Regions from separate parts of the Paenibacillus sp. sg306046 genome, predicted to be linked through region 1. Evidence: riboswitches for the same ligand, from Rfam matches in the RefSeq annotation. Region 1 holds a riboswitch; each other region holds the start of a gene.
The links. A riboswitch is a leader RNA that binds a small molecule or an ion and turns the genes downstream of it on or off. The one in region 1 is predicted to bind cyclic di-AMP.

Region 2: another riboswitch for cyclic di-AMP. It lies ahead of AC6ROY_RS22220 (resuscitation-promoting factor); the one in region 1 lies ahead of AC6ROY_RS02470 (C40 family peptidase).
Region 3: another riboswitch for cyclic di-AMP. It lies ahead of AC6ROY_RS12130 (CAP domain-containing protein); the one in region 1 lies ahead of AC6ROY_RS02470 (C40 family peptidase).
Region 4: another riboswitch for cyclic di-AMP. It lies ahead of AC6ROY_RS15385 (C40 family peptidase); the one in region 1 lies ahead of AC6ROY_RS02470 (C40 family peptidase).

What each region holds. Positions count from the first base shown of each region.
Region 1 is NZ_JCAMRT010000002.1:101,746-107,708, reverse strand. It holds gene AC6ROY_RS02480 (ABC transporter substrate-binding protein) at 1-606, shown strand, start outside; gene AC6ROY_RS02475 (glycoside hydrolase family 88/105 protein) at 706-1,746, opposite strand; gene AC6ROY_RS02470 (C40 family peptidase) at 2,078-2,962, opposite strand; cyclic di-AMP (ydaO/yuaA leader) riboswitch at 2,963-3,104, opposite strand; gene rpmG (50S ribosomal protein L33) at 3,314-3,463, opposite strand; gene AC6ROY_RS02460 (GTP-binding protein) at 3,460-4,674, opposite strand; gene AC6ROY_RS02455 (response regulator) at 4,863-5,963, opposite strand, start outside.
Region 2 is NZ_JCAMRT010000028.1:47,885-53,847, reverse strand. It holds gene AC6ROY_RS22230 (HD domain-containing protein) at 1-629, shown strand, start outside; gene AC6ROY_RS22225 (TatD family hydrolase) at 682-1,449, shown strand; cyclic di-AMP (ydaO/yuaA leader) riboswitch at 1,686-1,865, shown strand; gene AC6ROY_RS22220 (resuscitation-promoting factor) at 2,192-3,283, shown strand; gene rnmV (ribonuclease M5) at 3,395-3,955, shown strand; gene rsmA (16S rRNA (adenine(1518)-N(6)/adenine(1519)-N(6))-dimethyltransferase RsmA) at 3,952-4,887, shown strand; gene yabG (sporulation peptidase YabG) at 4,949-5,854, shown strand.
Region 3 is NZ_JCAMRT010000010.1:25,463-31,425, forward strand. It holds gene AC6ROY_RS12120 (NAD(P)/FAD-dependent oxidoreductase) at 1-679, shown strand, start outside; gene AC6ROY_RS12125 (antibiotic biosynthesis monooxygenase) at 920-1,255, shown strand; gene AC6ROY_RS12130 (CAP domain-containing protein) at 1,385-2,341, opposite strand; cyclic di-AMP (ydaO/yuaA leader) riboswitch at 2,350-2,484, opposite strand; gene AC6ROY_RS12135 (methyl-accepting chemotaxis protein) at 2,961-4,715, shown strand; gene AC6ROY_RS12140 (non-ribosomal peptide synthetase family protein) at 4,735-5,963, shown strand, end outside.
Region 4 is NZ_JCAMRT010000014.1:23,773-29,735, forward strand. It holds gene AC6ROY_RS15360 (M1 family metallopeptidase) at 1-679, shown strand, start outside; gene AC6ROY_RS15365 (hypothetical protein) at 690-1,499, shown strand; gene AC6ROY_RS15370 (YceI family protein) at 1,655-2,380, opposite strand; gene AC6ROY_RS15375 (M56 family metallopeptidase) at 2,437-3,288, opposite strand; gene AC6ROY_RS15380 (BlaI/MecI/CopY family transcriptional regulator) at 3,292-3,708, opposite strand; cyclic di-AMP (ydaO/yuaA leader) riboswitch at 4,022-4,157, shown strand; gene AC6ROY_RS15385 (C40 family peptidase) at 4,161-4,634, shown strand; gene AC6ROY_RS15390 (cryptochrome/photolyase family protein) at 4,792-5,963, shown strand, end outside.

The DNA of each region.
Region 1 (5,963 bases):
CCGGACCTGATTTTGTGCGATGAGCGGCACCATGGCTTTGAAGAGCAGCTGAGCCGGATCGCTCCCGTCTTTTTGATTCCTTCCCAGACGATGAACTGGCGGCTTGTCCACCAGAGGCTGGCCGAAGCTGTCGGCCGGGAACGGAAAGCGGAGCTGCACTTCCGCAGTCTGGACAACAGGCTCAGGCGCGCGCGAACGCTGCTGCAGCGCAGCTTCGGCAGCGAGACGGTCACCGTGATGCGGGTCGTCAACCGGCTGATCCGGATTCAAGGCTTGCGCAACCATCCGTTAAATGAATTGCTGTGCGAGCAGCTCGGGCTGCGGCCCGGCTATTATGTGCATCCGAGTTTGATGAATTTGGAGTTTTCGCCTGACCAATACCAGGACCTTGGAACCGATTATCTGTTTATTTTTGAGCCGGAAGCCGGAACGCCAAATGCTTCGGTATGGCGGCAGCTGCAAACAACGCCCGAATGGCACGCCAGCCTCGCGGTTTCCCGCAGCCGGACCCGGTTTACCTCCAACTGGGCGATGCTCAGCTGGTCCCCGCAGGGCAGAGCGCAGATCGTAAATGAGCTTCTCGCCTTGAGCGCCGTCGCCCGCTAAAGCAAGCACGGGCGGCGTGTTTGTCAGGCCGGTGCTATCGCCTTTCCTCAATGTAAAAAACACATGCTCCGGCACTGGCTCCGAAGCATGTGTTTTAGGTTAGCGGCCGAGCTGCTCGGCCAGCAGCATCAGCACAAGACCTTGCCCGTACAACGTCGGGTACTGCGCGATTTCCTGATAAGCCTCCACGGTCTCCATCACCGGCGTCCCGCCGGATACGCCGGTTACCTCTCCCGAGGGCAGCGCCTTCGTCAGCACCGCCGACAGCGCCCGATCAGCCGCCTCCAGACATCCCGGGTCCAGCATATTCAGCTTGACCGCCTTCAGGATGCCGCAGGCGATGCCTGCGCTGCCGGACGTTTCCGGGTAAAAGTCGGCCCGGTCCATCACCGTCGCCCACAGCCCATCCGCCTGCTGGAAGCGAATCAGCCCCTGCATCAGCCTTGTGTAGCGTGCTGTCACCGCAGCGGGAATCGGGGCAAGCTCCCCGACCATCATCGGCGTCGCAACCGCAATCCAGGCGTTGGCGCGCGTCCATCTTGCTCCGGACATAAAATGGCGCTCGCTGCAGTTCCAGCCGTGAAACAGCACCCCGGTGTCCGGGTCCTGCAGCAGCTCCAGGTGCAGCTCCAGCTGGCGCAGCGCCTCGGCGATATAAGTCGGGTCTCCCGTCAGCCGTCCCATCCGGGCCATAAACAGCCCCGCCATAAATACCGTATCGGCCCACACCTGCTCCGGAAAGCTCACGTCCTCCGTCACCGTGTGCTCCCATGCGCCCTCCCTTGTCCGTGGCGCCTCATGGATCATCCAATCCGCCACCCGCCTAGCCGTCTGCAGCAGCACAGGGTCCCCTGTATGACGGTACAGCTCAGGGAAAATGGCAAACGGCGCCATCGAGTTGATCACCTTGTTTGCTTCCGCCTGCTGCAAATGGTCCGTGGTCCATCGAATCAGCGTGTCCAGAATGTGCGGCTCCCCAAGCTGCTCGTAATAAGCCAGCATCGCAATGACGCCAACCCCCGGTACCCAATCCCAATGATGAATATCAAGTCCCCAGTTCCCCCGGTGATCGGCCAGCATATACGCGTACACCCGTTCGGCGGTTTGCCGCCATTGTTCATGCTCTGCGAGCTTGACCATTGCGTCGTCCTCCCTGGTTCAAAGGCTACACTATATGTATGAGCGGCGACGCGTTCAGATGAGTCGCAAATATACAACAACTTTTCCCACTCCTGTCATACGTTCAATGGCCTGTTCCTTGCGCCCGGTCGTTTTCGTTGCCCTCTGCTGCTTGTCCATTGCCAGTTGTCGCTTCGTTTAAGCAAGCTGCCAGCCGGGTAAACCTAAAATAAACCCGCCATCAGGCGGGTTCAGGCAGTCCTCCGGCTGCGAAAGCCGGGGACGGTGTATGTTTGTTCGAAAAGCAATCGTCATCCATTTCAAAAGGCCAGGCCGGACAATGTTCAGGGGGTCAGGCGCCGGCTGCAACCCGCTTGGCTCCCACATACCGTTTGCCCCAATAGCCGCCCGTCAAGCTGGCGAAGGAAACGCCCGCCGAGGACACGGAGGAAATAAACTGGCCGTTCCCTGCATAAATGCCGACGTGAAACACTTTGTTTTTTTCAGCGAAAAAGACCAGATCGCCTTCCTGCAGGTCCGTCACCGTTTGATCAAGATCCGCATACATGTCGGCAGAGGTACGGGGCAGCGAAACGCCCTTCTGTTGAAAAATGTAGCCGACAAATCCCGAGCAATCGAAGCCATTCAGCGTTTGTCCGCCATACACGTAAGGGGTGCCCACATATTGCGCAGCCGTTTGAATAAGCGACGGCGCCGGAGGGGCAGCCGCAGCCGGGGCTGGATTGGCTGACTTATACCAGGCTGGCGCATGGTAGTTGCCGTCTTCATTAATGATGGCGATCCGGTTGCTCGCATCCCACTGAACACGGTAGCCGAACGTTTCCGACACAAACCGCAGCGGCAGAAACACGCGCCCCTGCTCAAATCGGGCCGGCGTATCCATGGCTACCGGTTTGCCGTTGACGATCGCTTGCTTGTCTCCCGTTTGCAGCTGGATGGTTTGCTTGTCGCTCGTCAGCGTCACCTTGACCCGATCGGCCTCCTTGCTCCACTCCAGCTTGTAGCCGAGGTTTTCGACCAGCAGGCGCAGCGGAATTTGCAGCGTATTGGCCGTGTCAATAAACGGCTGCGCATCCGGAAAGTTAACCAGACTGTCATTGACCTGCACCTTGACTTCCGTTGAAGCGGCATGCGCCGACGTAGCGGCATAGCCGGAGACGAGCCCGGCAGCCGTCAGTGCGCATGAGAAAACAAGCGTTTTGTAAAAACGGTTCAAACGTATTCCTCCTGTAGCCTTCGAGGTTAGTTGACGGATTCGGAAGAGGTCGCTCCCTAGCTCGCTGGCGCAAGCATTCACCCCAAGTAAATCATCCCCCGTACCAGCCCTTCTGCTGAGCTGGATTCGGCCGTTTAATGTTGCTTGCTGTGCGGCAGCAAGGTTTGGACACAGAAATAAGCTCGATATGCAGCAGGCACATTGCCGCAGGCTCCCATTCAAGATCAGGAATTCCCACGCTTTCCCGCTTGCATACAGGGCTTATTCATGCAAGTCCCATTATAGAGGCCCGTACGGTAAAGTTCAACTAACCTGCGACCTATCCTGCAGGGCCCCCTTGTGCCGACAACCCTATCTCGTCTCGCGGTGCAAGGTCACACGTTTGAGGCGAGGGCAATACTTTTTAAGCTCCATCCGGCCTGGATGTGTTTTTTTGTTCTTGCTCGTCGTATAATTGCGGTCGCCCGTCTCGGTGCAAGCCAACGTCACAACAACTCTCATCTTGCATTCACCTCCCCCAGCTCCGCAACGGCTCCTGGGAACGGGTCTGCAAACCGGCTCCAAGGCTGCCCCAGCTCTTCGTCCGTCAGCAGCGCCGCATCCAGCGTTGCGGTAATCGCTTCTCGATCCATGCCGATCCCGATCAGCACCAGCTTGTTGATCCGATCCCCATATACCGGATGCCACGACTTCGCCAGCTCGGGGTCCTCCTGCAGCAGGCTCACCCGTTCCGCCTCCGGCAGCGCCGCAACCCAGTAGCCCGCCGGGCCAAATTGAATCGACGGTCCGGCCTGACTGAGGCTTTGTCCCATCTCGTTGCGGCTGGCGAGCCATGCCATCCCTTTGGCCCGGACGACCTCGGCGGGCCATTCCACCATCCAGCCCATCAGGCGCTGCGGATGAAACGGCTTGACCCGCTCGTAGACAAAGGAGGTGATCCCGTATTCCTCCGTTTCCGGCGTATGCTCCGGCTTCTCCAGCTCCTGCATCCAACCGGCCGATGCGCTCACGGCTTCAAAATCAAACAGCCCGGTGTTTAAAATGTCCGACGGCTGCACAACGCCCTGCTCAGCCCGGATCAGACGGGCGCGAGGCTGCAGCTTGCGCAGCACCGCCTCCAGCTCATCCAGCTCGTCCGCATCGACCTTGTCGCATTTATTCAGAATCAGGACGTCGCAAAATTCGATCTGATCAATCAGCAAGTCCACCACATCTCGCGTATCGTCCTCGCCGACCGCCTCGCCGCGCTCCAGCAGCGTTTCGCCGGAGGCATAGTCATGCCAGAACCGATACGCATCGACGACGGTCACCATCGTATCAAGCCGGCAATATTGGGACAGGTCAATGCCGCTCTCCTCATTCACATACGTAAAGGTTTGCGCAACCGGCAACGGCTCGCCAACTCCGGTCGATTCGATCAGCACATAATCAAAGCGGTCGGCTTTGGCCAGTCGCTCGACCTCGCGCAGCAAGTCCTCCCGCAGCGTACAGCAAATACAGCCGTTGGACATCTCGACAAGCGTTTCACTGGTGCGGGACAAGCCCCCTCCGTCGCGAATCAGCCCGGCATCTATATTCACCTCGCTCAAATCATTCACGATTACCGCTACCTTCAACCCGTCGCGGTTATGTAGCACGTGATTGAGAATTGTCGTCTTGCCCGCTCCCAGATAGCCGCTCAGCACCGTCACCGGAATTTGCTTTGTTGTCATCCTGTTGCTCAGCTCCAATTTGTAATTTTTACGAATAAATGTATTGTACAAACAAACGCCGGCTCTGTCAACCGGCAGGGGAAAAATCGGTATCGAGCGGTCGCGCTCCTTGCTACAAGCAAAAAGGCAGCCCTCAGGCTGCCCGCATACTCGATCCTCATTCGGTCTATACGTCACACCTGCATCGGCTAGACGCGGAAAAAATCGGACGGACTTTTGCCCGTCACCATCTTGAACACTTGGCTGAAATACGCGGCATTGCTAAAGCCGACCATCTCGCCGACCTCATACACCATATGCTGGCCGGACTGCAAATAAGCAATCGCCTTCTGGATGCGGAATTGATTGAGATAATGGACAAAGTTTTGTCCGGTCACCCGCTTGAACAGCTGGCTCAAATATTTCGGATGCACGTACAGCTCCTTGGCCAACGCTGCAAAGCTGATCTCTTCGTTGTAGTGCAGCTCCACATGCTGCTTCACATTGTCCACCAGCCGGTTGCCCTTGCGGCCCGACTGCTCCTGCTGCACGATCAGCAGCCATTCGCCTACCAGCTCGTTCATCCAGCGGACGAGGTCCTTGAGCGTGTACCACTGTTGAATTTCCCGCAAAAACTGCGACATGGTGCGCGGCGGAGCCTGCTGCGCCAGCCCGTCATGCCAGGCGAGCATCATGGAGCTGAAGAGGCCGACGCAGATCGTCTGGATATCGGCCAATGAGCCGCTAACCTCCGCCTCCAGCCGCGCGTGAATTTGCGCCCACTGTGCCTTGGCCTGATCGAGTGCTTTGCCGGACAAAGCTTCGTTCCATTCCTTGAGCAGCGGGGCATACTGGTCAAAGGTTGTATCCAGCCGCTCCAGCTCGCGGTACGGGTATACTTGGCCGGAGCCCTGGTATTCCGCCGCCTCCAGCGCCTTCCGGCTCTCCAGGTAGGAGTCGATCAGCTCATGCAGGCCATGCTTCACAGAGCCGATGCCGGCGAGCGCTTCAATTTTGAGCAGCGTGCTGATTTTCTCCGTCGCCAGCCGTCCGAGCTGCTCGCAGAACCGCGACAGCTTCTCCTCGCCGCCTGTTCCTCCCTCGGCGGACAACAGCAGCAGGACAAACACATTGTCGGAATAATCAATCACCCCGCCATGTACCGTCCCACCGCTCAGCTCCGCCTCCAGCAGCTCCCGAATCACATTGTCCGCCCCGAATCGCAGCAGCTGCCAATCCCGCTCCTCCAGCCGCGTCAGAAACGCCGGTCTTGCGATCCGCACGCTGACCGCCGCCGCCCGGCGCGGACG
Region 2 (5,963 bases), on a different contig from region 1:
ACCTGATGTCGAGATATCAGATGTATTGGCAGGTTTACTTCCATCCGGTAACCCGCAGCGCCGAGGTTGTGCTGCATAAAATTTTTCAAAGAGCGAGACATTTGTATGAGGAGGGCTTTGCCTTCCGCTCGCTGCTGTCGCCGATGCCGGCCTTGTTTGAGCGCAAGCTGACCTGCAACGATTATTACTTGCTCGACGAGGCATTTATGCAGACGACGCTGATGCAGTGGACACTGGAGCAGGACGAAGTGCTGGCAGACCTGTGCAGCCGGTTCCTGCAGCGGCGCTTGTTCAAGTATGTGACGCTGGAGAGGTTGGATGTGGACGTGCTGGAGCGGCTGCGGGAGCAGTTGACGGCGGCAGGCATTGATCCGGTTTACTACCTTGAGGTGGATTTTCCTTCGGACCAGTCTTACGATGTATACCGGCCGGGAGAGCAGGATGAGAAGCTACCCATTTTGTTGCTTGATTCGCATGACCAGCTGACGGAAATCTCACATAAATCAGAAATTGTCCGTTCGATCAGCGGCATCCAGATGGGAAAATACCATCTTTATTACCCTCAGGAGCTGCTGGTGAAACAGCGGCTTCACCTGGATCGCGACTTGCGGGAGCTGCTGCAGCTATAACCTGGTCTTAATTCCTTCTATATAATAAGCAGACAACACAAAGGAGATTGTTATGTTAATCGACACCCATGCGCACCTGAATGCCCCTGAATTCGATGAAGACCGACATGAAGTGATTGCCCGCGCGCAGGAAAACGGAATTCGTCGAATTGTGAATATCGGCTTCAACCGTGAAACGATTCCGACTTCGCTGGCGCTTGCGGAACAGTATGCATTTATTTATTCGACAGTTGGCTGGCATCCGACGGACGCCAAGGATATGACGGATGACGATCTGGTCTGGCTTGAATCGCTGTGCGCTCATGAGAAGGTTGTGGCAATTGGCGAAATCGGACTCGATTATTACTGGGATACGTCGCCCAAGGATGTTCAGGATCGCGTGTTTCGTGAACAAATCAGGCTGGCGCGCCGGGTAGGACTGCCGATTGCGATTCATAACCGCGATGCGCACCATGATGTGGTGCAGACGCTGCAGGAGGAACGGGCTGCCGAGGTCGGCGGCGTCATGCATTGTTACTCCGGCAGCTGGGAGACGGCCAAGCTTTGTCTGGATATGAACTTCTATATTTCGTTCGGCGGACCGGTTACGTTCAAAAACGCCCGGCAGCCGAAGGAGGTGCTCGCTCAGGTGCCGCTTGAACGGCTGCTGATCGAAACGGACGCGCCTTACTTGACGCCGCATCCGTATCGGGGCAAACGTAACGAGTCTGCTTATGTGCGGCTGGTAGCTGAAGCGGCAGCGGAAATTAAAGGGATTTCTATGGAGGAATTGGCGGAGATTACGACGCAGAACGCGATGAGACTTTTTAAGATTTCGTAGCCAAGAGAGAGGAAGAAAGCGTATCCAAAAATGGAGATACGAATCGCGATTCAAGAAAATTGAAGATAATCCGTTAAAAAACTGCGTCACAACGAGAAATAGATGGATTTTACTTCTAAAAAAGCTCTAATAATGCCGAATTCGAATCAAATTCGCTCTTTTTTTCGAAGTTTGTATACTTTACAAGTTCAGCCTCGGCGTCGTACACTCAATAATAACTTCATACGATCACACTTTTTCCAACATCGCTGAGTTTCCGCAAGGGAAACGGGGGAACCACATCACGGCGGTCGGATTACGACACCGGGATGTTTTTTTAAGGGGTGAATCCTCGGGCACATCATTGTGCCGGAGGTAGGGCGACTCTCAAGTCCGAATCCGTCAGCTAACCTCGTAAGCGTCTAGAGAGAGGTAACGATTGTCGTGTGCTTAACTTTTCATTTGGGTCAAATGAAAAAAGTCACGGGAAGGTTCCTCTTCTCCGCGACTTTTTTGTGTTTCCCCGTAGATGGGATAAATGTCCAAGCACGTTCGTAACGATGCGCCCGAAGGGGGGACGTAGCAGGCAAGTGGCGGCTCTGATGACAGCGGAAGAAACGTTGGGAATTGCATTCCAAACAATTTACCATAGTCGCGTCAGACTCTAATCATGCATAACACTCAAAATGGCGAGGCTTTAAGGAGGACCGAACAAGTGGGAGCTGGAACAACTGAGCAAACCCATGAAAGACGATCATCCAGCATGACCTTCGCGTTGCGATGGAAGCATGGAAACTTGCGTATGATCACGTTAAGCGTTTTGACTTCATTCGCTATGACTTTCATGTTCTTAATGATGTTGCACGGTACGGCTGTCAAGCGCGTATCGCTTGTTGTTGACGGACAGGAGCGCACGTTCCAAACCCGTGGAGAGCAGCTGCAACAAATTCTGGATGAGCAAGGGATCGCGGTTGCCGATCACGATCGGCTGTCGCATGAACGGGATTCGAAGATCAAGTCGGGGGACCGGATTACCGTTACTCGCACGACACCGGTACAGCTTACGGTGGACGGGGAGACGAAGACGGCGTATACGGTCGGCAAGACGGTAGCCAGTGCGCTGCAGGAGCTGGATGTGACGCTTGGCGAACTGGATAAGGTTGTGCCTGCGCTGGACAGTGAAATTAGTGCGCAGAGCGCGGTGAAAGTGGTCCGCGTGAAGAAGGAAGAAGGCGAGCTGCATGAAGCGATCGCGTATGAAACGGTCAAGCAGGATGACGCCAAGCTGTTGAAGGGCAAGGAGCAGGTCGTTCAAGAGGGTCAGGAAGGTTTGAAGATCAAGAAAACCGAGAAGCTGTTTGAGGATGGCGTACTGGTCTCGGAAGAAGTGATTGGCGAAGCTGTACAAACGCAAAGCAAAAAACGTATTGTCGCTGTAGGCACCAAAAGCCCGGTTGTCGCGTTGTCAGCCTCCTCGCCGACGGTGGAGGAACTGACGAAAAACGGAGTGAATTTCGGTTATAAGCAAGTGATTAAAAATGTTACGCTGACCGCGTATTCCGCTGGTAAGGAATCGACGGGCAAGGATGCAAGCCATCCGCAATATGGCGTAACGTCTTCGGGTGCGAAGGTAACGGAAGGTCGCACGATTGCAGTCGATCCTAAAGTAATCCCGATCGGCTGGTGGGTCTATATCGACGGGATCGGCTTCCGCCGGGCTGAAGATACGGGCAGCGCCGTAAAAGGGAACAAGATTGACGTCTTCTTCCAAAGTGATAGCTATGCCGACAAATTTGGCGTTAAACGCGGATATACGGTATATATCATCGGACCGAAGAAGCCGTCTGCTGATTAGGAACATGCAATTCGGGAAGACTGGTAGTCCATATAGATTAACGGATCAAGAAGAGGCGCTTACCGCCCTCTTCTTTTTCCATGTGTACGAATTCGGAAAGGAGCATCGAGCTTGATCAAGGAAATTATCGTAGTCGAAGGCAAGGACGATACAGTCGCCATCAAACGTGCGGTCGAAGCGGAAACGATCGAAACCGGCGGCTCGGCGATCAATGACAGCATTATCCGGCGCATCCGGCTGGCGCAGGAGCGCCGGGGCGTCATCATCTTCACCGATCCGGATCATGCGGGAGAACGAATCCGTAAAATTATCGCGCGCGCGGTTCCTGGCGCCAAGCATGCGTTTCTGACCCAGCAGGCCGCAACAAGCAAGGGAGATATCGGAGTCGAAAACGCCTCCGTGGAGGCGATCCGGTCTGCGCTCGCCAACGTGCGAACCGATTGTCCTGAAGCGGCGTCGGAGATCGCGTGGGACGACCTGCTGGAAGCCGGGCTGATCGTGCATCCTCAGGCTGCGGCCAGACGGCTGGCGATGGGCAACCGGCTCGGCATCGGGTATTGCAACGGCAAGCAGTTCTACAACCGCTGCCGAATGTTTCAAATTTCGCGCGCGGAATTCGACGAGGCCCGGCGTGAGCTGGAGCAGGAAGCACAGAAGGAGGCGGAATCATGAGCCAGCAGTCCAACTTTCCGTCCGGACAAGCGGCCGGCGACATTGCATCGCCCAAGCGGACGAAGGAATTGATGCAGAAGTACGGGTTCACTTTGAAGAAAAGCCTGGGACAAAATTTTCTCATTGACCAAAATGTGCTGAACCGGATTGTATCGGCGGCTGAGCTGGATGCTACGAAAGGGGCGCTTGAGATCGGCCCCGGGATCGGAGCATTAACCCAGCAGCTGGCCAAGCAGGCGTCCAAGGTTGTGGCCGTCGAGATTGACCAGCGTCTTCTTCCGATGCTGGAGGAAACGCTGGCCCCGTATCCGCATGCGTCCGTCGTACATGGCGATGTGCTGAAGGTTGACTTGCAAGCTTTATTTGCCGAGCATTTCCAAGCCGTGGACAAGGTGAGCGTTGTCGCCAATCTGCCTTATTATGTCACGACGCCGATTTTGATGAAGCTGCTGGAGGAACGGCTGCCGCTTGAAAACATCGTCGTCATGATTCAGAAGGAAGTGGCCGAGCGGATGGCCGCGAAGCCTGGAGGCAAGGAGTACGGCTCGCTCAGCATTGCCGTGCAATATTATTGCCAGCCGGAGCTGGTAGCGATCGTTCCGCAGACGGTGTTTATTCCGCAGCCGAATGTGGATTCGGCAGTGATCAAGCTGAAGGTGCGGCAGGCGCCGGCGGTGGCCGTCGCTGATGAAGCATTTTTCTTCGAGGTCGTGCAGGCGAGCTTTACCCAGCGCCGCAAAACGATCTACAACAACCTGGCAGCCAAATATTTTACAAAGGATACGAAGCCGGAACTGGAGCGGCTGCTGCAGAAAGCGGGCATCGACCCTTCGCGCCGCGGCGAGACATTGTCGATGGAAGAATATGCGGTCTTGTCCGCCGCCTTGTTGGCACATCTCGGCAGCGCCGCCAAGCCGGACGGCCGGGCATAGGCGAATCGTCTGCACCATTTGCCCAGCGCCGCCATACGATAGACGAGGAGGCGATGAAGCCATGAAACAGGGAGACCTGGTCACTCGCAAGTCGTACGGCGGCGACATTGTATTCAAAATTCACGAGTTGGGCAGGCAATATGCCGTGCTTCGCGGCGTAGAGCTGCGGCTGCTCGCCGACGCCCCGCTGCCCGACCTGAATGTGATGCCGCAGCTTGACCCGTATCTTGATCCGGCACCGGTTCGGCCATCCTGGATGGAGGCCATGCGCCGCAGCCACCTGTCAGCGCTTGCACCCGAGCCGCCCGGCTGGAATGGCGCATCGTCAGGCGCATCCGCGCATACGCTGCCCCCGGCCCAGGCGCCCAAGCCGCGTCCGGTGTTTTTTGATATGCCGGGCAAGGTGCTGCATCTGGACGGAGATCCGAACTACTTGCGCAAATGCATGAACCTTTACGGCGAGCTGCGTGTTCCGGCCGAGGGCTATTATGTGGCGGAGCCAAATATGGCTGAGGCGGTTCGTCGCCTGCTGCCCCAGGTGCGCCCTGACATCGTCGTCATTACCGGCCATGACGGCTTGCTTAAAAACCGGCTGTCCGGCGATATTGCCCACCTTAGCAGCTATAAAAATTCCCATAACTTCGTACATGCGGTTCATGCCGCCCGGCAGTTCGAGAAAAACCGCGATACGCTGACCGTGATCGCCGGCGCATGCCAGTCGCACTTCGAGGCGCTGCTGCAGGCCGGCGCCAACTTCGCGAGCTCCCCCTCCCGCGTGCTCATTCATGCGCTGGACCCGCTCTGCATTGCGGCCAAGGTCGCATTCACGCCGATCCGTGAGACGGTCGATATTCTGGATGTTATCAGTCTGACGCATAGCGGGCTGGAAGGGATGGGAGGCATCGAATCACGCGGCAATTACCGCCGCGGCGTGCCCAAAGTTCAATACGCTACGCCAACAACCTGAGCGCCGATTCGGTGCTTTTTTTGTCGTAAAATAAATATTGACAATTAATCAAAATGGTTGATATAATATTCGATCAAAATTGACATACTACCTGTATTGCGTTATAATC
Region 3 (5,963 bases), on a different contig from region 1:
GGTGGGGAAGGCGGCGGATATTCAGCGGAGCGGCGATACCTTTACTCTGAGTATGGGGGACGGGGAAAGGCTTGAAGCGCGCAAGGTGCTGGTGGCGACAGGTCTCCGCGAGGTGCTGCCGGACATTCCGGGTCTGCGTGAATGTTATGGAACGAGCTTGTTTAATTGCCCTTATTGCGACGGATGGGAGCTTCGGGATCAGCCGCTGATCGTTGTCTCGACACAGCCGAGTGTATTCCATCTGACGAAGCTGCTCTATAACTGGAGTCAAAATCTGGTTATCTGCACGAACGGGCAGGCGGTGCTGAGCGAGGAACAGAAGCTGCTGCTGCAAGCGAGACGGATCGAGGTGACCGAGCAGGAAGTGGCCGCGTTTATCGGCGAAGCAGGGAAATTGCGGCAGGTGGAATTCGCTGACGGGACCCGCATTGAGCGAACGGGCGGGTTTGTTGCTCCTGAATGGCTTCCGCATGCGTCCTTTGAAGCGTCGCTGCAGTATGAAGTGAACAAGCTGGGCGGGATTGCCGCCGATGAGTGGGGCAAAAGCACGGTTCCGGGCTTGTACGCCGCAGGGGATGCCGCTTACGTGATGCCTTCTCAGCTGATCCTTGCCGCCGCAGCGGGCAGCAGAGCGGCTGCCGCCATTAATTTGGAGCTGACGGAGGACGATTTCGCTTAACGAAAACGGAGCGCGGACGTTCGTGGCTGATCTCGCAGGGAGCCGTGTCTGGAGGGCAGCCGGTCAAATCGTCTATGCCGCCGCCGGATAATCCATTCAGCTTTTTGCTTGCGGCAGGTATATTTTAAGATAATCGAATGTATAAGTTTTCAGCGGAGCTGAAGAATTCGATTATCGCAAGAAAAGCAACCGCGAAAACACGGATGCAAGTATACCAGCCAGGCAAAGGAGACTTCTAGCATGCTGATTCAGACGAGAACGATTCAAGCGAAGCCGGGACATGCCGATACAATCATCGAGCGATTCAGTCGGCCGGGTGCGATGGACAAGATGCCCGGCCTGCTCGATATTAGCGTCATGGTAAATAAACGCAGCAAGGATATGGATGAGGTTTTGGTCATGATTCGCTGGGAATCGGAGGAAGCGTGGAAAAACTGGGAACGAAGCCCGGAGCATATCGAGGGGCATCGCAACCAGAAGGATCGCACGCCTCCGGACTTTGTCATTAGCACCACTGTTAATATGTATGAATTGAAAGCAGCGCGCGTCGGTCAAGCTGCCGGTTCCGAAGCTTAGCGAAAAGTTACAGATAGCCAAACACCCCTTACTCCAGAACGGGGAAGCCGTCATGGCTTCCGACTCGTTCGGAGGAAAGGGGTGTTAGAGCTTGCTCATGAGACTAAGGCATCAACCGATTTCGTTTCTTTAATTCGCAATAAACTCCTGCACCCAAACGCCATTGTAGTAAGCAACGCCGATTTTCGTATAGTTCGGGCTCATTATATTTTGCCGATGGCCTGCACTGTTCATCCAGGCAGTCATAACCTCTTGCGGATCACGTTGTCCTTTGGCGATATTTTCGCCGGCGTATGAATAGTTAATGCCATAAGTTTTCATCATATCAAATGGAGAGCCGTAAGTCGGCGACGTATGATCGAAATAATTGCGGCTGTACATATCCTTCGCTTTATCCAGCGCCATATTGGCAAGCGCCGGGTCGCTCGTCAGCGGCGACAAGCCGGCTTTGGCCCGCTCGGCGTTCACGATTGTCACCACTTGCTCAGCGTAAGCAGAGGCCGTGTCTGTACCGGACGGCGCGCTTGGCGCTGCCGGCGCTTCTGTGCCTCCTGCCGGCGTTCCCGGAGCCGTTCCCGTGTCTGGCGTCGGCGTTCCGGCGTCAGAGCCCGGAATAGAGCCGCTGTCCGGCGTTCCGGCGTCAGAGCCCGGAACGGAGCCGCTGTCCGGCGTTCCAGCGTCAGAGCCTGGAACGGAGCCGTTGTCCGGCGTTCCAGCGTCAGAGCCTGGAACGGAGCCGCTGTCCGGCGTTCCGGCGTCAGAGCCCGGAACGGAGCCGTTGTCCGGCGTTCCAGCGTCAGAGCCCGGCGTCACCGGAGCAGGCGTATAGCCCCCGAAGAAGCCGCCGCCATACAAGTCTTGCAGGCCCGGATAATTGCCTTGCAATTGCGGGCATACTATGCGAAGGTTAGCGCCTTGAACGTGTTGAAGCAGCTCGTTCAGCGACAATCCGTACGTTTGCTGAAGACGGTTCGCGATGAGATCCTGTCCGATCGGAGCAGTCGTCGGCGCTGCAAAGGCAGAGCCTGCTCCAGCAACGACACTAATGGCGAGCGCACCTGTCAAAACGGTTTTTTTGAAACGCATTACATCCATCCTCTCCTTATGTTGGCCTGCGAGGTTAGCTGACGGGTTCGGGTCAAAGAGCAATCACCCGGCCGCAGATGCGGCTTCACCCCTGAATCGTGGGTTCCCCGCGCTTCTTACAGAAGCTTCGGCCTTTCGTTTAGTTTTGTCCGCCCGAACTGGCCCAAGCGAGCCGTTCGTTGCGGTTGCCTCATAGTAACATGATCCACAAGGCGAAGCATCCCGTAAAAGTTTCCATGTTAAAATTTACAATACGTTCAAAATTGAGAAAAGCAGGACTGCGCCTATACGTTTTTAGACCTAAAAAAGCCGAAACTCCGCGTCAAAACGCGGAAATTTCGGTTTTTTTCGTTGAGGATTTCCGAGCTTCAGGGGGACGATTGTCCCTGACGGATTGCGATTTATCCGGGGGCTTCCAGATGTGGAAACCGCGTGTCCCATTTATTGGTGAAGACATCGAAGTAAATTATGGTATAATGGAAAAAATGTCCTGAACTTTGTCGAATTATGTAAACTGACGGCGGTGCAGCGACATTTGTTTTGGCCGCAAAGGGGGAGGATACTCGCAACACGTTAGATCCCTTTAAAATCTATTTTATATTGGAGGAACCGCATCAACATGGACAAGAAAACCGGTATGTCGTTTTATGCAAAAAATCTGCTGCTTTCATCGATCAACATTGTCCTGATTGGGGCGCTTCTGATTATCTCCAGCTACTTTATTCAGAAGTCGATACTGATCAAGCAGCTTCACAACCAGATCGAAACGGTTACCGCAGCCTGGTTCAAGCAAATTGACATTGGCAAGGTACAGAAAGCCATGCAGGAAAAAAGCTATGACGGCCCTGTGCAGGCCGAGCTGCGCGATTTGATGGATTCGGCGAGCAAGTACAATCCGACGATTGCCCAAGCCTATATTTTCGGCACGGAGCTGAAGGACGGGAACAAAACCTCCATCACGGCGGTGCCGACGCATCTGGTGCAGCCGTTGAAGGAGGGGAATTTGGGGATTGGCGATATGTACGAGCAGCCGCAGGTCGTCGTTGATACGGTGACCAAAATGCTGGCCTCGCAAAATTCCGAATTTTCCACCGTATATGACGACACGCTCGGCACCTGGGTCACGATTGCTTATCCTTTGAAGGACAGCAGTGGCCGTATCTTTGCTTATTTTGCCGTTGATGCGGATGCTTCTGCCGTTCCAAATGGACTCAAGACGCTTCTTACATACGGGTTGTTGATTTTGGCCGGTTCGCTTGTGCTGATCCTGCTTGTGCAGTTCTACATTGTCAAACGCACGCTCTCGCCGATCAAGGAGCTGATTCGGGGAATCGAGCAGGTGAGTGCGGGCAATCTTGACGTGGAGATCAAGACAGGGCGCGATGACCTCGGGATTATCAACGATAAGTTTAACATCATGACCCGCAAGATGAACAATACCATTGTGAAGGTTCAGGAGCTGTCTGTCCAGGTGGCCGATTCGGCGAAGAGCCTCTACTCCACGATGGAAGAAAACAATCAGCATGCCGAAGCGATCAATGAGCATATCAAAATGATAGCCGACAACATCAAACACCAGGAAAGCTCCAGCACGGAAAGCTCACGGGCCATTTCCGAAATTTCCGGCGTTATCCAGACGATTGCCCACAGCTCCTCTGGCGTAGCCGACGAAGCAAACGACGTGGAGCGCAAATCGTCGCAAGGAGATATGGCGGTGCAAGACATGGCTGAGCAAATGAAAGTGATCGACCAGTTTGTAAAGGACACTTCGGCAACCGTCGGCCTGCTGGATCGCCGCTCGCAAGAAATCGGCAACATTCTCGGTCTGATTACCGGTATTGCCAATCAAACGAATATGCTTGCCTTGAATGCCGCCATTGAAGCTTCGCGCGTCGGCGAGCATGGCCGCGGATTTTCAGTCGTTGCCGGCGAAGTGCGCAAGCTGGCCGAGCAATCCCATCAGTCCGCCGATCAGATTTCAGCGTTGATCAAGGAGGTGCAATCCGAAATTCATCAGGTTGCGCAATCCATGAGCCATGGCACAGAGGTTGTGGGGAAGGGCATGGTTATGGCTGAAGAAACGGGCAGGCTGTTCTCCGAAATTTTGACCTCCACGAGAAAGGTATCGCTGCAAATTCAGGACGTCTCCAGCGCTGCGCAGGAAATTTCGGCAGGTGCTGAAGAAATTTCGGCGACTGCGGACGAGCTGAATGTAGCCGTAAGCAAAACAGCTTCGAACGCTAATGAAATTACGCACTCTATTGATGAGCAAAAGCACCATCTGCAAACGATCGTCGAGTCTTCCAACGTGCTGTCTTCGTCCGCTGAAGAACTGCATGAGCTGATTAAGCAATTTAAAGTGAAGAAACTCTGAAAGGTGAGATCGGTGTAATATGATCCTAGAGACAAAACAATCGGATAACAGGGAAGAACTAGAACTGGCGCTGCTTCAGATTCCTTTGGATGTTGATCGCTCCCTCAGAACCTATACGTATGCTCACAGCGAAATCAAGCTTCCTTCCGACTTCGTGGATACGTGGTCCGATCAGGCCATGACCGAAGAGGATCAATTACTTGTCTTACTAACCGCTTATATCTCATTACTTTACCGGTATTCGGGAGAGCATGAGTTTGTAATCGGCACAGCTACGAATAAATATGCGGCGATAACTCTGCAGGTTTCATTGGAGGAAGCCCGAACCTTCCGTGACGTGAAGCAGCTTATACGCCGACAATTGCTGGAGCCGTCTGCCAATGCGGGGGCCGGGAGACCTGAAACCTTCCTCAGCCTGAACCGCAAGGTGGCGGATGCAAGAAACCAGCTGCTCGGCTGGGAGCTGACCGGCGGTGACGGCGAGCTTGCGCTGCGCTTGGAGTACGATGCTTCTTTATTGCAAGAAAAAAGAATTCAGCGGTTTAGCGAATCTTTTTTCAAGCTGGCTACAGCTGTCCTGCAGGATGAAACGCTGAGCATTGGAAATATGGATATTTTGTCAATCGGCGAACAGGCCATGTATGCCGAATTGAATGATACGGCCTTCAACTCCCCGCAGGGCATGACGTTTCACCGGATGTTTGAGCAGGCCGCGGGCGAATTTCCCGAACGTCCCGCCATTTCGGCCGCTGCGGAATTATACACGTACCGGGCGTTGAATGAACGAGCTAACCGGATCGCGCATCGACTGCTGGCCAGCGGGCTGCGCAAGGGCGATTTCGTCACCATCTTTATGGAGCGCAGTCTGGACACGATTGTATGCCTGCTTGGGGTGATGAAAGCCGGAGGGGCCTACGTGCCGCTTGACCCTGAATATCCGGAGGACCGCATTCGCTATATTGTGGAGGATACGAAAATCGCCTACATGCTGACCAAAGCGGCGTACCTGGATCGGGCCCGCTCGCTTACGGATAACCCGGATACGGAAATCCGCATCCTGTCGGTGGACACGGATACCGAGCTGAGCGGCTATCCGGCGCATAACCCGGAGGTGGAGGTGCAGCCTGAGGATCTGGCGTACGTGATCTACACGTCCGGCTCAACGGGCAACCCGAAGGGCACGATGCTCGCGCATGACGGAGTGGTCAACCTGGGAGCATTTATCGTCGATCAGTTCGCAATAACGGA
Region 4 (5,963 bases), on a different contig from region 1:
GGAATACGGCGTGCGCTCCAATCGGCTGATTGAAGCGAGTTATATGACGAATCCGGCTTCCCTGAAGCTCAACGCCTGGCAATACGGCGGTCACGATCAGTATGCGGAAAATGTGTACACCCGCGCCAAGCTTGTGCTCAAATCGCTGGAAGCCCAGGTCGGCAGCGAGACGATGCACAAAATTATGCGCGCCTATTTCCAGCGCTGGAAATTCAAGCATCCCGGCACAGCTGATTTTCAGAAGGTGGTCGAGGAAGTCACGGGGGCGAGCTGGCAGGAATTTTTCGATCAATATGTAACCGGCGGCTTGATGACCGACTTCGAGCTGGCCGGCATTCAGATCAGGGAGGTTGAGGAAAACGGGCAGCGGCTGTATGACAATCACGTCAAGCTGCGCAGACTCGGCGGCACGGTGCAAACCGTCCCGGTCCGCTTCCACTTTGCCGATGGCACACAGCTGGACAAAACGTGGAATGGCACGGAAAGCGAGGTTCTCCTGACCCTGCGGCACACCGCTCCGCTTGACTGGGCCGCCATCGACCCGCAGTATACATTAGTGCTGGAAAATAAACGGATCAACAGCTTTATGAAAACGAAGGTGGACACCCGGCTGTCTGTCCGCTTGAATCTAGGCGTCGTCAAAACTCTGGAGACCTTGTTCGGCTGGGTCGTATGGTGAGGTGATCATCGTGTGGAATCGAATCAAGCTGGGCTGGAGCCTCGCCTGCGGGCAGCCCTTCGCTGTATTTACACTGTTCGCCTACCACTTGCTGTGGGGAGTAGCGCTTTACAAGCTGGTGCAGTCGGTGCTGCTCCCGCTGCTGCACCGCTACCCGAGCGAGCTGTCGCAGGAAGCTGTTCAGCTTTTCTGGATCGAAGGCCAGTTCCAGCTGATGAAAACGGATGTATTGCAGCCGCTGCTCTGGTGGGGCGCGGCGCTATTCGCTCTGCGCGCCCTGCTTCACCCCCTGCTGAATGCCGGCGTCTATTATTCTCTCCATCATACGCAGATGAATGCCGGCTACCGGTTTGTCGAGGGCATCCGCCGCCTTACGCTGCCCTTTCTCGGCTATTATATGATGCAGCTCGTGCTGACGCTCGCGCCGCTCATCTGGCTGGCTCCCCGTTTATGGGCGCAGCTGTCCAAGCAGCCGTCCTATGCAGAGCTGGGCCAGGCGCTGCTTCCGGCGCTCGCAGCGTATGCGCTGTATGCGTTTGGCGTCCAGCTGTTTTTCATGCATTTGCAGATTGGACGCACAAGCGGACGGTCCTTGCTGTTCAGCGCCTTGTTTGCGCTTCGCCACCTGCCCGCAATTGCGGCTGCGGCCTCGTTCATCCTGATCGTGACCGCGGTCGCTACCGCCGCTGTAACGGCAGCCGCTTTTCTGTGGGCCGGCTTCCTCGCGCTGGCGGGCATTCAGGCGTACAGATTGGCCCAAATGTTGTTCAAGCTGTGGTTGATCGGCACGCAATATGCGCTATGGACCGAGAAGGCGTAGCATGCTGAACTGAACTTGATGAAAGAAGCAGTATGCCACCGGCAACAAAAAGACGCCCGATCCCGCTTGCAAGCCGGGAAAGGGCGTCTTCTCTATTTTAACGGGGTTAACTTTAAGGCGCCGGTTAACCCCGGAATTGGTTATGACAAGCAGCCTTAAGCTTTCTCCATGACGAGGCGCAGCTGGACCTCCAGTTCATTTTGCGTAGCGAGCGTGACGGTGTGCGGATTTTTCAAGCCGAAATCGTCAAAGGTAACCTTGGTGCTGCCCTGCAGCTTCAGCTGCCCCTGGTCATACATTGCCTCGCTTGTAAACACAACGTCTTTTGTTTTGTCCTTCACCTTCAAGGTGCCTTTCAGCTCTACCGGCACCTTCGTGCCTTCTTTCCACTCCTTAGGCAATTCTCCGAACGAAGCTACAGTAAAGCTGGCTTCCGGGTATTTTTCCGTATCCAGGAAATCCGACGCGCGGACATGATTGTCACGCTGTCCGTTGCCGGAGCTGAGCTTGGCCACTTCGATTTTCCCTTCGGCCTTGGATTGGGCCGGCGAGTTCGTGTCGAGCTGCCAGGAGCCTTGCACCGGCGTCACGACAAAGTTAACCGTTTCCTTCGAGGTCGTAACCGAGAAGTATACTTCAGAGGTCGGAATTACCTTCCAATTGCCGTTAATGGCGTTTGCCTGAAGCGTCGGGGTCGACGCTGCTCCGGCTCCCGCCGCTCCTGTCGTACCTGTTGATCCTGTCGATGCTGCCGCCGGTGCGGAAGACATGACATCTTTGACCTCGATGTGGTTGCCTGCGTAGTAATCATAGGCCCAGTAACCGCCTCCCGCCAAAAGTACTACAGCTGCTGCCGCAATTGCCAATTTTTTTGTATTCATCCTGAACTCCTCCTCGAATTCGCACTACACAGTGTAGTGTCAATTTATAAAAAAAATTAAAGCAGCGATAGAAAAAATACGCCCGATTTTATCAGCACGACCGGCAATGAAATCATCATCAGCTTCACGGGCCATGTCTGTGAGGCGGATGCCTCCGGGTCTACAATATTATTGATTCTGTAATGAATGGAAGTATCGGCAAACGACACGTACGCAAATTGTACGTCAAGCGGCCGTTTCTTTTTTTTCAGCAGCTTGAGCAACGCGCTTCCGATATTGGCTGCTGTGCCAGTAGCTGTCATCGCCTCATGATCGGCCACGAGCTCGCGAGCGATTTTATACTGGCTGCTGCACCAGTTCAAAATCGGGATATACCACATGACCTGACTGACTATGTGAAGGGAGAATGTCTTCAACGGATCGCGATGACGGCGGTGAGAACGTTCGTGGTAATACACGGCTTCCAGCTCGTCCGAATCCAGCAGCTCCAGCAGACCGGTTGAAAACACAATTCGCGGCTTCAGCAATCCCAGCGTGAGCGCAATCGGCTCCGCAGCGGAAATCACGACCAGCGAATGGCTGTCCTCCGGAAAGCGTGCCCGAAGCTCGGCCGTTAGCGGCCCGTGCTGCCGCTCCTCGATCCACTGCAGCGCGCGGCGGAAAGCTTGAGCCTGGTTGCCGACCAGCCAGAGACTGACAAGCAGCGTGTACAGCACCATAGCGCTCAGGATCGGTCTGATCGAATCGAAGCCCATTGCGCTGAGAAGCTGGCTGCACAGTATGAAGATGTTAAACTCGAGCGACCAGCCCAACGCCTTGTGAGCCGCGTACAGCCCCATCTGCGTCCATACCAGCAGTGCAACGAGCATCGGTATTGCAAACAGAATTTTGGAGCGGTTTTTCCACATGACCTATCGTTCCTTTTTCAGCGCTTTTACTTTCTGCTCCAGCTTCTCGATCATCGCAGGGTCCGCTTCTTCCAGCGCATCCAGCATATGATTGACGACAAGCGGGCCAAAGTCCTCCAGCAGCCCATGTGTAATTTCTTTCGACTGCTTCTCCAGAAAGTGCTCCTTCGAATCGAGCGGCTCGTATACCGACGAACGACCCTCCGGCTTCTTGCTCAGCAGTCCCTTGTCAACCAGCCGGTTCATAACCGTCATGACGGTATTGAAGCTCAGCGGTTCGTCCAGGCGTCCAAGCCGTTGCTGCACTTCCTTGATCGACAATCCCGGCTGTGCCCACAAAATGTCCAGCACCTTAGCCTCGAGCGGACCGAAAAACCGGTTGAGACCTTTCTCGTAGAACTTGAAGTTTTGAATTCTCATGGCTCCCGCACCTCACACTACAAATTGTAGTTTGTGTGCGGAGGAAAGTCAAATCCTACTATTTCCTACCGGTTATTCCTACCGGCAAGCTGTATCGCTCCCCGGTCCCGCGCCTGTTTCGATGAATTTGGACAAAACCTGCCAGCGCCCCTTATTCCAATTTTTTCAAATTAGGAACCAGCAATCCGCTCCGCGGCGACATCCAGCTTTACCCGCCAAGGTTTCACTTTAATCGAGATAAATGTGACAATTTCGTGACAAAGAAGGAGTTCGTCGCTTAAACTCGAATACTTGTACTTCAGCACAGCCAAACAAGAAAATATTGCCGAATTTCTGTCTTAGAAAACGGGGGAACCATTTCTGGGTGAATTGATCTCGCATAAGAGTGATCATAGGGAACCTTCAACCGAACCCTTCAGCTAACCTCGTAGGCACCGGAAGGGGAAAATTCTTTGAAGAAGCTGGTCGGTTTTGTTTGCTCTACCGTTTTATTTTTCAGTATCTCGCTAGGCAGCGCAGCTGCTGAAACCCCACTAAGCGCAGCGGTTAACGAAGGCTTGGGCACCCCGTACAAAGCGGCGGGCACTACGCTGAACGGCTTCGACTGCTCCGGCTACACGGCGTGGGTGTTTGACAAGCTCGGCCTTGATCTGCCGCACTCCTCCAAGGCGCAAGCCCAGGAAGGCTCCAAGGTTGAGAAAAGCGACCTGCGCGCAGGCGATCTCGTATTTTTCAACACCGACGGCAAAGGAATTTCCCATGTTGGCGTATATGTAGGGGATGGAAAGTTTTACCATTCCGCCAGTGATGACGGCGTTGTCATTACGAAGCTCTCCGACAAATATTACGCCAAGCGTTATGTCACTGCACGGCGCGTCCTCACAGAGGACATGTTTAATCAAGTGATGTCTGACACACAGAAGTAACCTGCTGCTCGTTCAACTTTTAAGCCATTGAAAAACCTCGGCCTGCTCCGCTGATTTCGTTCGTTTTCCGAATGGGATTCGCCGGTCCGCAGCCGGGGTTTTTCTTTGTACAGCCTGCGATGCGGGCGCCATACAGCCAGGGAAAGGACTCGCTGCCATGATCTTATTCATCCACCGCAAGGATCTCCGCATCCATGACCTGCCCGCGCTGGACGCCATCCGCGCTTCCCGCCTGCCGAGCTTGCATCTGCTTATTCTCGACCCGTTTCTGCTCCGCAACGGTCGGGAGGCCGAGCATAGCGGTCGGAACTTTCTCGCCCATGCCGGACGCCTGCAGCGCCTCTACGCCGAGCACGGCGCACAGCTTCATCTGCTTTACGGCGAGCCGCAGGCGGTGCTCAGCCGTGTGCTGGCGGCACATCCGATCCGCGAGGTTGTCCTCCACGGCGACTACACCCCGTACGCCCGGGCCCGCGACCGTCTACTGCGGCAAGCTGCCGAGCTGCACGGTGTTCCGGTAACGGCCTATGACGAAGCTTCGCTCGCCGATCTGCGCGACTTCGTACAATGGACGGGGCGCGAGGAGCCCTACAAGGTGTTCACCCCGTTTTATCGGCGCTGGAGTACCTATGTGAGCGAACGCTTCCGGCCCTCCTCCCCGCACACGATCCGGGAGCTGCGCACCGCCGCACTCGCCGAAGACGTTGCAGCCGACTTCCGGCTGCCTCCTGAGCTGGAGCCTTTGATCAACGCAGGCGATCCTTGGCTGGCCGGCGGGCAGCTCGAACCGCAGCAGGCGCTGGAGCCGTTCCTGGAAGAAAAGCTGGCCGGCTACGCGGACGGGCGGGACCGGTTTGCGCGTGCAGACACAAGCCGGATCAGCCGCCATCTGAACGTCGGCTCGCTATCCATCCGCGACGTATACGAACAGCTGCTGCAAGCTCCGCTGGGCATAGAGCCTTGGCTGCGGCAGCTTGCCTGGCGCGACTTTTACCTGTACCAGTCGCGGCTGGACCCGGACTTCTTCCGTTATGAGCAGGTGTTCGACCTGTCGCCGCTCAGCGAGACGCATCTTCAAGCCTGGGCGGAGGCGCGCACCGGCATTCCGATTATTGATGCGGCGATGACCGAGCTGAACGAAACAGGCTGGATGCCCAATCGGCTCCGCATGATTACCGCGATGTTTCTGACGAAAAACCTGGGCTGTCCGTTCCCGCTGGGCGAACGGTATTTTCGCCGCAAGCTCAGCGATTACGACCATGTACTGAACCGGGGCGGCTGGCTGTGGTGCGCCTCGCTGGGCTTCGATGCAGCTCCGTATTTCCGGGT